Regions from separate parts of the Neisseria sp. P0009.S007 genome, predicted to be linked through region 2. Evidence: riboswitches for the same ligand, from Rfam matches in the RefSeq annotation. Region 2 holds a riboswitch; the other holds the start of a gene.
What was found. Region 2 has a riboswitch for preQ1 ahead of queC (7-cyano-7-deazaguanine synthase QueC). Riboswitches for the same ligand answer to the same signal wherever they lie in the genome.

Region 1: it holds a riboswitch for preQ1, as region 2 does, so the genes downstream of both, queF (preQ(1) synthase) here and queC (7-cyano-7-deazaguanine synthase QueC) in region 2, are expected to answer to the same signal.

What each region holds. Positions count from the first base shown of each region.
Region 1 covers NZ_JBQCVF010000016.1:18,311-24,899, forward strand. The annotation lists gene ACTHS3_RS03290 (7-cyano-7-deazaguanine/7-aminomethyl-7-deazaguanine transporter) at 1-582, opposite strand, end outside; gene queF (preQ(1) synthase) at 683-1,156, opposite strand; PreQ1 riboswitch class I at 1,160-1,204, opposite strand; gene rfaQ (putative lipopolysaccharide heptosyltransferase III) at 1,352-2,434, shown strand; gene ACTHS3_RS03305 (hypothetical protein) at 2,441-3,421, opposite strand; gene ACTHS3_RS03310 (M23 family metallopeptidase) at 3,784-5,079, shown strand; gene pncB (nicotinate phosphoribosyltransferase) at 5,172-6,392, shown strand; gene mtgA (monofunctional biosynthetic peptidoglycan transglycosylase) at 6,432-6,589, opposite strand, start outside.
Region 2 covers NZ_JBQCVF010000017.1:15,832-20,005, forward strand. The annotation lists gene rlmD (23S rRNA (uracil(1939)-C(5))-methyltransferase RlmD) at 1-1,128, opposite strand, end outside; gene ACTHS3_RS03420 (L,D-transpeptidase family protein) at 1,269-2,330, shown strand; gene queC (7-cyano-7-deazaguanine synthase QueC) at 2,427-3,086, opposite strand; PreQ1 riboswitch class I at 3,090-3,135, opposite strand; gene ACTHS3_RS03430 (CDP-alcohol phosphatidyltransferase family protein) at 3,207-3,806, shown strand; partial or broken gene ACTHS3_RS03435 (hypothetical protein) at 3,858-4,174, opposite strand, start outside.

The DNA.
Region 1 (6,589 bases), on a different contig from region 2:
GAAGAAGAGGGTGCAGATGGCAAGTTTGAACAGATAATCGACAAATGCGATGCCCTGCCAATTTGCCGCCATAAATTCATCGTTGCTCGCATAAAAGGCAACGGCGAAAAACACCAGCGTGTCCAAAGCGTTGCCGACCACGGTGGAAGCAGTAGGGGCAGCCCACCATGATTTCAGACGGCGTAATCTGTTGAACACGAAAATATCGAGGATTTGCCCGAGCGCATAGGCGGAAAAGCTGGCCAATGCGATGCGGCCGACGAAGGTGTTAAATTCGGCCAAAGATGCCCAGCCTGTCCAGTTGCCGTCATGAAAGAGGACGGAGAAGACGTAAGAGAGCAGAAGGGCGGGGAACATCACCCAAAAAATAATCCGTCTCGCCAACGGCGCGCCGAAAATGCGCACGGTCAGGTCGGTAGCGAGGAAGATAAAGGGGAAGGAAAATGCGCCCCAAGTGGTAAGAATACCGAAAATCTGAAAGGGGAACTGCACCAGATAGTTGCTGGCGGCAATAATAAAAATATGGAAAAGCACCAGCCAGAAGAGCGCTTTCTTCTGCTGTGCGGCAGTAAATTCGTACATGGAAATCTTTCGGAAGTTTTTCAGACGGCATGAAGCCTTGCAAGACTGTGCAATAAATGAAGTCTTGCAATGAAAAGGGCGTTAGGCCGTCTGAATAGGATTATTGTGCATCGTGCTCAAACAGGCGTTTGCGTGCCAAAGCTTCAAACTCTGTGCCTGCTTTGCCGTAGTTGGCAAACGGATGAATGGCGATGCCGCCGCGCGGTGTGAATTCGCCGAATACTTCGATGTATTTCGGATCCATCAGGGCGATGAGGTCTTTCATGATGATGTTGACGCAGTCTTCATGGAAGTCGCCGTGGTTGCGGAAGCTGAAGAGATAGAGTTTCAGTGATTTGCTTTCCACCATTTTGATATGGGGGATGTAGCGGATGTAGATGGTGGCAAAGTCGGGCTGGCCAGTCATCGGGCAGAGGCTGGTGAACTCGGGGCAGACGAATTTGACGAAATAGTCGTTGTCTGGATGTTTGTTGTCGAACGCTTCCAAAATTTCAGGCGCGTATTCGCTTGGGTATTGGGTTTTCTGGTTGCCCAAAAGGGAGATGCCTTGCAGCTCTTCGTTGTTGCGGGACATGAGGTTTCCTTAGTTTTTTAATGTGGGAGGTTTTCGAACCACGGGGTGCGGATTGTAATATAAATTGCATGACTTGTGCGGATTTTATAGCGATGAATCAGCAGGATAGCTTTCAGACGGCCTGTTTTGTATTTTATGAAACCTGTTTTCCGCTTTACAATAGCAGCCAATCAACAGGCCGTCTGAAAGTTTTGTATGTCTTTAGCCCAACCCAAACGTATTCTGATCATCAAATTGCGCCATCATGGCGATGTGCTTTTGAGCACGCCGGTGGTCGATGCGCTGAAAACCCGTTTCCCCGATTGCGAAATCGATATGCTGGTGTATGCCGGTACGGAGCAGCTGATTGCTGATAATCCGCAGATTGCGCAGATTTTGACCATTGATCGAAATTGGAAGAAGCTAGGCGTATTCAAGCAGTTGGCGTGTGAGAAAAACCTTTTGTCTAAGCTGAAGGCGCGCGATTACGACTGGGCTTTCAACCTGTCCGACCAATGGCGCGCGGCAATAATCGCCAAACTGTGCGCCCGTTGCAGTGTGGGTTTTGACTGCATCAAGCGCGACGGTTTTTGGTGGCGTTTCTGTCATGATTTTATCAACCATGAGCTTGATCCCAGCCATCATATCGTTGAAAACCAATTGAATATCCTTGCGCCGCTTATCCAGCCTGAAGACGTCGCCGATGCGAAGGTACGCCTTTGGGTAGCACAAGATGCAAGGGAAAGCATGCAGCAGAAATTGCGTGAGCAGGGGTGGAGCGGTGAAGATTATGTGTTACTGCACCCGGGTGCGCGTTGGCATTTCAAATGTTGGGAAGACGGCAAAAACGCCGCCATCGTACAACTTCTGCTCAACAGCGGACAGAATGTCGTATTGACTGCTTCTCCCGACACTGTCGAACAATACATGCTTCAGGAAATTATAGGCCGTCTGAATATTCCGGAAGGCAGAAAAGTATATGTGTTGTCCGGATGTTTGAGCCTGCGTGAATTGGCGGCGGCCATTGAGGGCGCCAAGCTGTTTGTCGGTGTCGATTCCGCACCGATGCACATCGCTGCAGCTTTGGATAAACCGCAAATCGCTTTGTTTGGCGCATCATGGGTGGATAAATGGCGTCCGTATTCCGAGCAGGCCGAAGTCATTTATGCCGGCGATTATGCCGAACTGCCTCACCCCGACAGTATCGATACCAACGATCCGACACGTTTGTTGAAAGCGATTCCTTTGCAGGATGTGTGGGATAGAATTTCTGCCAAATTGGAGGCGTTGGAGGCTTAAAACCGCTTACCACGATCCGTTAAACGTTTTAGCTTTGCGCCAAAATGCCCATTTGGAACGGCGGCCGATTTCCAGCGTGCCGCCGTTTTCGCCGTCTGTGGTAATGCATACAGTTTTCAGACGGCCTGAGGCGAGTGCGTCCCATAAAGGCGAAAACCAACGGGTTTCCCAGCTTTCCAAAATATCTTTGTATGCCCAAACATCGCCTGTCTGTAAGGTGGAAACCAAGTCGTCCAAAAAGATAAGGCCGTCTGAAACTGTGCTGCCTGTTTCTTGAACCATCTCAAACCAAGCCTTCAAATCATACGGCGCATCGAGTTTGGGCGTATCTAAAAAACGCGCCCATGCGCTGTCTGAGGCGACAATATCCGCAGACTGTGTGCCGTTCGCATCGTTCCACAGCCACAAACCGTTGATTTCCGGCAATCCTTGTTGTTCACGCGCTTGGTTAATCGGATGCGAGTGGAGAAACATTTGGATTTCCGTCTGCACGGCCAACCAAGACACCGCATCTTTGCCGTGCGCCTGACCGTCCATTTCCGGCTGCCCGCACACATCCAAAACACATTCCGCCCCCCAATCTTCTATCGTCGGCATACTGAGCAGCCACATGCTTTCGCAAAGCGGCTCGAATTGCCAATCTTTATCTTGATAAAACGCCGACAAGTCCGCACATAACCGTTGCGCCTCCTCTTTTTGGATGCCGATAAACTCGCCACTGATAATGTTGACATGGTGCATGCCCATCTGTTGCCAAACCGGAGAGGCAAAAGCGGCTGTGCGTTTTTGGCTTGTGTGGCGTAAACGTTGCACTTGGGCAATGAGGCTGCCGCCCCACAAATGGCGTCCGTAAAATTCAGACGGCCTGAGTGTTTCTTTGCGTAATGTGCCGTAACGCAAAAGACGGTTAAAAGCAGGTAAGGCAAGCTCAGGGACGGATTCGTCGGCAAAGCGGTTGAGTGAGGGGAGGGCGAGGGTCAGCTTCATAAGCGCAAATAGATAGAAAAACCGTTATTTTACGCGACAAATGATGCGTTTCGGAACCTTGCCCTCACGTACTCAAAAAGAGCCGTTCAGACGGCCGGTTTGGAAAAAACGGGCTGCCATGCTAAAATGCGTGGCGTAAATTTCAGAAAAACAGGGTGTAAATCAACACAATAGCCCTGATAATAACGTCAATCTCAAACACGACCTCATTCATTCCGAATGAAAACCTGATTTTCAGATCGGAAAAAAGACTCAAAGTCCTTTATCCCCAAAACTGTTTAAACCAGCAGGCGGTCGCAGCAGGCCGGATGTGCCGGCATTCTGCAAACCTCAAAAACAGACCGCCCCATTAAGGATAACGCGTGATTAAAAACAAATATTCCACTCGATTCAAAGCAACCCTCTTAGCGTTTCTGCTGCCGGCTTCAGGCATCATGACCGCATACGCCATTACCGACCCTCAACCTGCACAAACCGATTTTAAAGTCGAGCGTATTTCCGAAGAGCTGCCTGCCGTTTATGTGGAAACCAATACCTATCAATCCAGCTATTGGGCGCAAGAAGCCGTCCAAGCCGGCGACTCTTTGGCAGACGTTTTGACACGTATGGGTGTCAACCAAGAAGACATCAAGCAAATCATGGCGAAAAACAATGCCAACCTCGACATGAAAAACCTGCGGACCAACCAATCCGTCAACATCCGCATCGATTCTTCAGGCCAAGTGACCGACGTTCAATTCTTTACTGATGAAGAATTGGAACGCAACTTGGTGGCTTTGGAAAAAGTCAAAGGTAAATGGCGCATCTCCAATGCCGAAATCGACATGAAAACCATGCCGACCCTGCGTTCTGTGCAAATCCGCACTTCCGCCATCGGCGATATGCTCCGTGCCGAAATCCCTTCCGAAGTGTATATCCAGCTCAAAGAAATCTTTGCCGACTCGTTTAATATGAGCGATTTGAAAGAAGGCGATACCGTGCGTCTTTTGTACAACAGCATGTATTTCCGCGGCCAACAAATGGCGGTCGGCGATATTTTGGCGGCTGAAGTGGTTAAAGACGGCAAAACCTACCAAGCCTATTATTACAGCCAAGGCAAAGGCGACGAAGAAAGCGGCAGCTACTACGACCAAAACGGTAAGTCCCTGCAACAAAAAGAAGGCTTTAATACCGAGCCTGTTGCATACACGCGCATTTCTTCCCCGTTTGGCTACCGTGTCCATCCGGTTTTGCATACCGTTCGTATGCACACCGGTATCGACTATGCCGCGCCGACCGGTACGCCTATTAAGGCTGCTGCCGACGGCGAAGTGATTTTCAAAGGTTGGAAAGGCGGCTACGGCAATACCGTGATGATCCGACATGCCAACGGTGTGGAAACCCTGTACGGCCACATGAGCGCGTTCAGCCCTGCCGACGGCAGAGTCCGCGCCGGCGAAGTGATTGGTTTTGTCGGTACAACCGGCCGTTCGACCGGCCCGCACCTGCACTACGAAGCACGCGTCAACGGCCAGCCGGTCAACCCGACTACCGTCGCCCTGCCGACGCCGAAATTGACCCCGACCAATATGGCCGCGTTCCGCAAACAGCAAAAAGATGCCAGCACGATGTTGTCTACCATCCGCTCTTTGCCGGTTTCCGTAGCGCAGCTGGATTAATAAGATAAAGGCCGTCTGAATAAGGTTTCTTTCAGACGGCCTTTCCCATTAAAATCGATACCTCAACGCCCACGTTTACTCAGAGAAAACTTATGTCTGCTTATCAGCCCATTATCCAATCCCTGCTTGATACCGACCTGTACAAATTCACCATGCTGCAAGTCGTGTTGCACCAATTCCCGCAAACCCACAGCCTCTACGAATTCCGCTGCCGCAACAAAGAGATGGTGTATCCGCTGGCCGATATTCAAGAAGACTTGGAACGCGAGCTCAACGCCCTGTGCCAGCTGCGCTTTACCCATGACGAACTCGACTATCTGCGCAGCCTGCGTTTTATCAAAAGCGATTTTGTCGATTATCTCGAACTTTTTCAACTCCAACGCCGCTTCGTCCAAGTCAGCCCTGATGATCAAGGCCGTCTGAACATCCGCATCGAAGGCCCGATGATACAGGCGATGTTCTTCGAGATTTTCATTCTTGCCATCGTCAACGAACTCTATTTCCGCCGCTTGGAAACGCCTGCCGTCATCGAAGAGGGTGAGCGCCGTCTGCAGGCCAAAGCGCAACAGCTGAAAGAAATTGCGGCCACTCAAAATCCGAATGATCCGCCGTTCCTGATTTCCGATTTCGGCACACGCCGCCGCTACACCCTTGCATGGCAGGAACACGTTATCCGCACCTTGCTGGAAGCTGCTCCCGATATCGTGCGCGGTACCAGCAACGTTTATCTGGCCAAAAAACTCGGCATCACACCCATCGGTACCATGGCGCATGAGTTCCTCCAAGCCTTCCAAGCCTTGGACGTACGTTTGCGCAACTTTCAAAAAGCCGCGCTGGAAAGCTGGGTACACGAATACCGCGGCGACCTCGGCATCGCCCTGACCGACGTAGTCGGCATGGATGCCTTCTTGCGTGACTTCGACCTGTACTTCGCCAAACTCTTCGACGGCCTGCGCCACGACAGCGGCGATCCTTATGTTTGGGGCGACAAAGCCTACGAGCATTACAAAAAACTCAAAATCGACAGCCGCACCAAAATGCTGACCTTTTCAGACGGCCTCGATATTGAGCGTTCATGGGCGTTGCACCAATACTTCAAAGACCGTTTCAAAACCAGTTTCGGTATCGGTACCAACCTGACCAACGACTTGGGACACACGCCTTTGAACATTGTCTTGAAGCTCGTCGAGTGTAACGGACAATCCGTCGCCAAGCTCTCCGACTCCCCGGGCAAAACCATGACCACCAACAACACCTTCCTTGCTTACCTGCGCCAAGTGTTTGACGTACCGGAGCCGGAAGAGAAAGCCTAAAAACAAAGGCCGTCTGAAATGTTCAGACGGCCTTTTTAATTAATCCATATCGCTTTCGGGCAATTCTGCCGAACCCATCCGGCGTAAGATGATATTGGTTTTGTTGTGCATCCGTTTGCTCTTAGGGTGGTCTGCGTAAAACAGCGGAGCCGGAACGCGCGCCGTGAGTTTGGCGGCTTGTTGGCGGGTGAGGGCGG
Region 2 (4,174 bases):
GCTTCTCGGCGGATCCAGCAGCATCTTGTCAAATTTTCCCCATGACTCGACAGTCTTTTCATCGGTATCGAACAAGTCGGCAACAGAAAACGTCATATTCTCGGCACAACGATTCAGGCGGGCATTTTCCCTTGCCCTATCTACCAAATAATCGGCGCCTTCAATACCGACAACCGATGCGCCACTTTTCGCCAACGGCAAACTGAAATTGCCCAAACCGCAAAACAAATCGGCAATCCTCTCCCCTTTTTGAGGGTTTAAAAGCCTGACCGCCCTTGCCACCATCACTTCGTTCAGCTGCGCATTAATCTGCGTAAAATCACCCGGCTTGTAAGGCATTTCCACGTCAAATTGAGCAAAATTATAGTTCAGAGCAGGCACATTCTCGGGATAAAACGGCAAGGACTCGGCATGATCCTGCAGCCATATTTGCCATACTTTTTCAGCACCCGACAATATCTTATCAAACCAATTACGCAATTCGCTTAATATTTGTCCAAACGGTTGATTTACGAAACGAATGTTGAGCGCTGTCACATTTTTCCCGCAATAAAACTCAACAAATTTCACTTTTACACCGTCATCATGCAGCTTTTGCAGCAAATTGCGGACATCAGGCAATCTATCGGACACATGCTTAGGCAAAATATGGCAATGGCGGATATTGACGACATCATGGCTTTTTTTGGCCTGAAAACCGAGGTTCAGACGGCCTTGTTTATCCACCGAAACACTTAAACGCGCTCTATCGCGATAATACCAGGAGTAACCATATAAAGGAGGTAAAATTATTTCCGGCTTGACCTTACCTATCCGTTCCAACTGCTCTTCCAAAATCCGTTGCTTTAACGCAACTTGCGCTCCGAAAGAAACATGTTGAAGCGAACAGCCGCCACATGTATCAAAATAGCAACAAGCTGGCTCAATGCGTTCGGAAGAAGGTTTTAAAACCGTTTCGACCTGAGCTTCTGCAAACTGCTTTTTTTCTTTATGAATGGCAAACGTTACACGCTCTCCGGGCAGCGCACCGCCGATGAATACAGTCTTTCCATCGACTCTGGCAACACCCCTGCCCTCATAATCCAAAGAAAAAACTTCCGCCTCTTGATACCGTTCTTTCACACTCATACCGTTTCCGTCAGACAGCCGCTTACCGGCCGCCTGACTGTCTTCCAATACCGAAAGCGCATATTTTCTCACAAAAACACAGAGTTTCAGGTATCATGCGCCAAAAACTTTCATTTCAATCCCTACAAAAAAAAGACGACATGAAAAAATTATTCCTTGGCCTGACAGCCGCCCTTCTGACCTCGGCCGCTGCTGCAAACACACTTATTCCAGACGTCTCCCCCGCCTCTTCCGGACAACACGTCGTTATCAATATTACGCAACAGCGTTTGTTCCTCTACGACAACGGTAAACTGAGCAAAATTTATCCTGTTGCCGTCGGCAAAGCCATGACCCAAACCAATCTGGGCGAACATAAAATCGGTGCAAAAGCCTACAACCCGGTTTGGCACATCCCTAAATCTATCCAAAAAGAACGCAATGACGGCGTAAAAAGCGTACCGGCCGGCCCAAATAACCCGCTGGGCCCCGTATTCGTCCGTCTTGGCGACCCCAAATTAAGCCTGGGCATTCACGGCACCAATGCCCCTGCCAGCGTGCCCGGAGTCCGCAGCCATGGTTGCGTGCGCATGAAATCGCCTGACGCATTGGAATTTGCCAAAACCATCGCAACAGGTTCTCCTGCCTCCGTTATCTACCAAATGGCGAGCCTGAACGAAGATGCCAACCAAAACTTGTGGCTGGCTGCCTATCGTGACCCATACGACAAGAAAAACCTTGATACGGCTGCCCTGAAAAAAAGCATTGCCGCTTGGGCAAAAGCGCACGGCAAAACCATTCCTGCAGCGCGTGTGGATGCAATCCTGAAAGGACGCACCGGTGCGGCAAACTGTCTGACCTGCGCCAAAGGCGTGAAACTCAAATCGCCTTTAAAATCTTTGGCATGGACCAGCGGCACGGATGCTTACAGCAAACCCAAAGTCATGCCGAAACCGGCTCCTGCTAAAGATGTGGTATTGCCTCAAGGTACTGAAATCGAAGTCGATGCTACCGACGATACAAACAAAGCAGCATCCGAACCGAAACAAAGCGTTCGTCCGACTCCGGTGAAACCGGCAAAACCTGCTGCCAAACCGGCAACCACTCCTGCCGAGACGCCTGCTTCCGCGCCTAAAGCCGCTTCCGAACCGGCTACTGCCTCGGCCTCTGCGCCTGTAAAAGATGCTCCGGCAAGCAGCGAACCGGCAGATTTGCTGTTCTAAGCAGAACAAAATACATAGCCAAAGACCGTCTGAAATGAATTTTTCAGACGGCCTTTTCGTACAACTGGATATTGGAAATATTATGTCTCTCTTAATTCAGACGGCCTTTTTGCTTTCCAAATATTCTGACAAACCACGCTCGCGTAAAATACAGCTCGGGCATTCATGACAACCACCGACCACGCCGTTATAACAGGTATGCGTATGCTCGCGAATATAATCCAACACACCCATTTCATCCGCCAATGCCCAAGTTTGCGCTTTGGTTAAATACATCAAGGGCGTGTGGATTTGAAAAGCGTAATCCATAGCCAGATTCAGCGTAACATTCATCGACTTGACGAACACATCGCGACAGTCGGGATAACCGGAAAAGTCGGTTTCGCATACGCCGGCAATGATATGGCGTATCCCCTGCCCTTTGGCGTAAATGGCGGCGTAAAGCAAAAACAAAGCATTGCGTCCATCTACAAATGTATTGGGCAGGCCGTCTGAAGCTGTTTCAATGGATGCCGTATCATCCATCAACGCGTTATGCGTAATCTGTTGTATCAGGCTCAAATCAAGTACGGTCTGCTTCACGCCTAAATCTTGGGCAATCCAACGCGCGCGCTCCAATTCGATGGCGTGGCGTTGTCCATATTGAAAAGTGATGGCCTGCACATTTTCACGGCCATAGGTTTGAATTGCCTGAATCAGGCAGGTCGTTGAATCCTGCCCGCCCGAAAAAATAACAAGGGCTTGCTGTTTTTCCATTGTAAATTCCTAGTTTTGTTAACGCGGGAGGTTTGCGAACCGCGTGATTCGAAGATTGACGGATTATAACGGATTTCGTCTATAATCACGGCACTTCATTTTCTTTTATTCTGCATAATGATGAGTATCTACGCCCTGAAACCAAAATTCCAAAACCTGTTGCGCCCCATCGTTAAGAGACTGTATCAAAAAGGCATTACTGCCAATCAGGTAACCCTGTTTGCCTGCGCCGTTTCCATTTTGCTCGGTTTGCTTTTAGCATTGTTTGCAGGTGTATCCACATTATTCTGGCTTTTGCCGATCTGGTTGTTTGTCCGCATGGCACTGAATGCGATGGACGGTATGCTGGCACGGGAGTTCGGCCAACAATCGGCATTGGGCGGTTATTTGAATGAAATCACCGATATTGCCGCCGATGCTGCTTTGTATTTGCCTTTTGCCTTTATCGCACCCTTCGGCGGCGTACAAATTGCCCTGTTTATTTGGCTGGCGGCAATGACTGAGTTTTGCGGCGTTTTGGGGCAAGTTCATGGTAACGGCCGGCGTTATGACGGGCCATTCGGCAAAAGCGACCGTGCATTCTTTATCGGTGCATTGGCAGTATGGTATGCAATCGCCGGCAGCTTCCATCCGACTTTCTATATCCTTATGTGGCTGGCCTGCGCGGCATTGGTTTATACCTGCTACAAACGTGTCATCAATGGCTTGAAGGCCGTCTGAAACCATAAACTATCGGTTTCAGACGGCCTTTTATCCGTCAGCGAAGATCACTTACTGTTTACCCAGTTGACTGTAATCTACCAACATATACTTGGCAGTAATTTTCTGCGAAGCATTACCTTCGTCACCCATTAGAATCATTTGAGGCTTGCCGTTAACGGTAATCGAATCAACAGCTTCAACGTTGGTGATGTGTTGCAGATTAGGCAGAGAGATTTTTTGCTGTTCATCGGTCGGGTTACCGCTCCAAGTCCACAGTTGTGAGAATTTCTGTCCATTCTCATCCTTCACTTCATTGGCAATCACGTAGGTTTTCAACACAGGATCATAGTTGAGGGAACGGATACCGCCGCCATCAATATCAATCA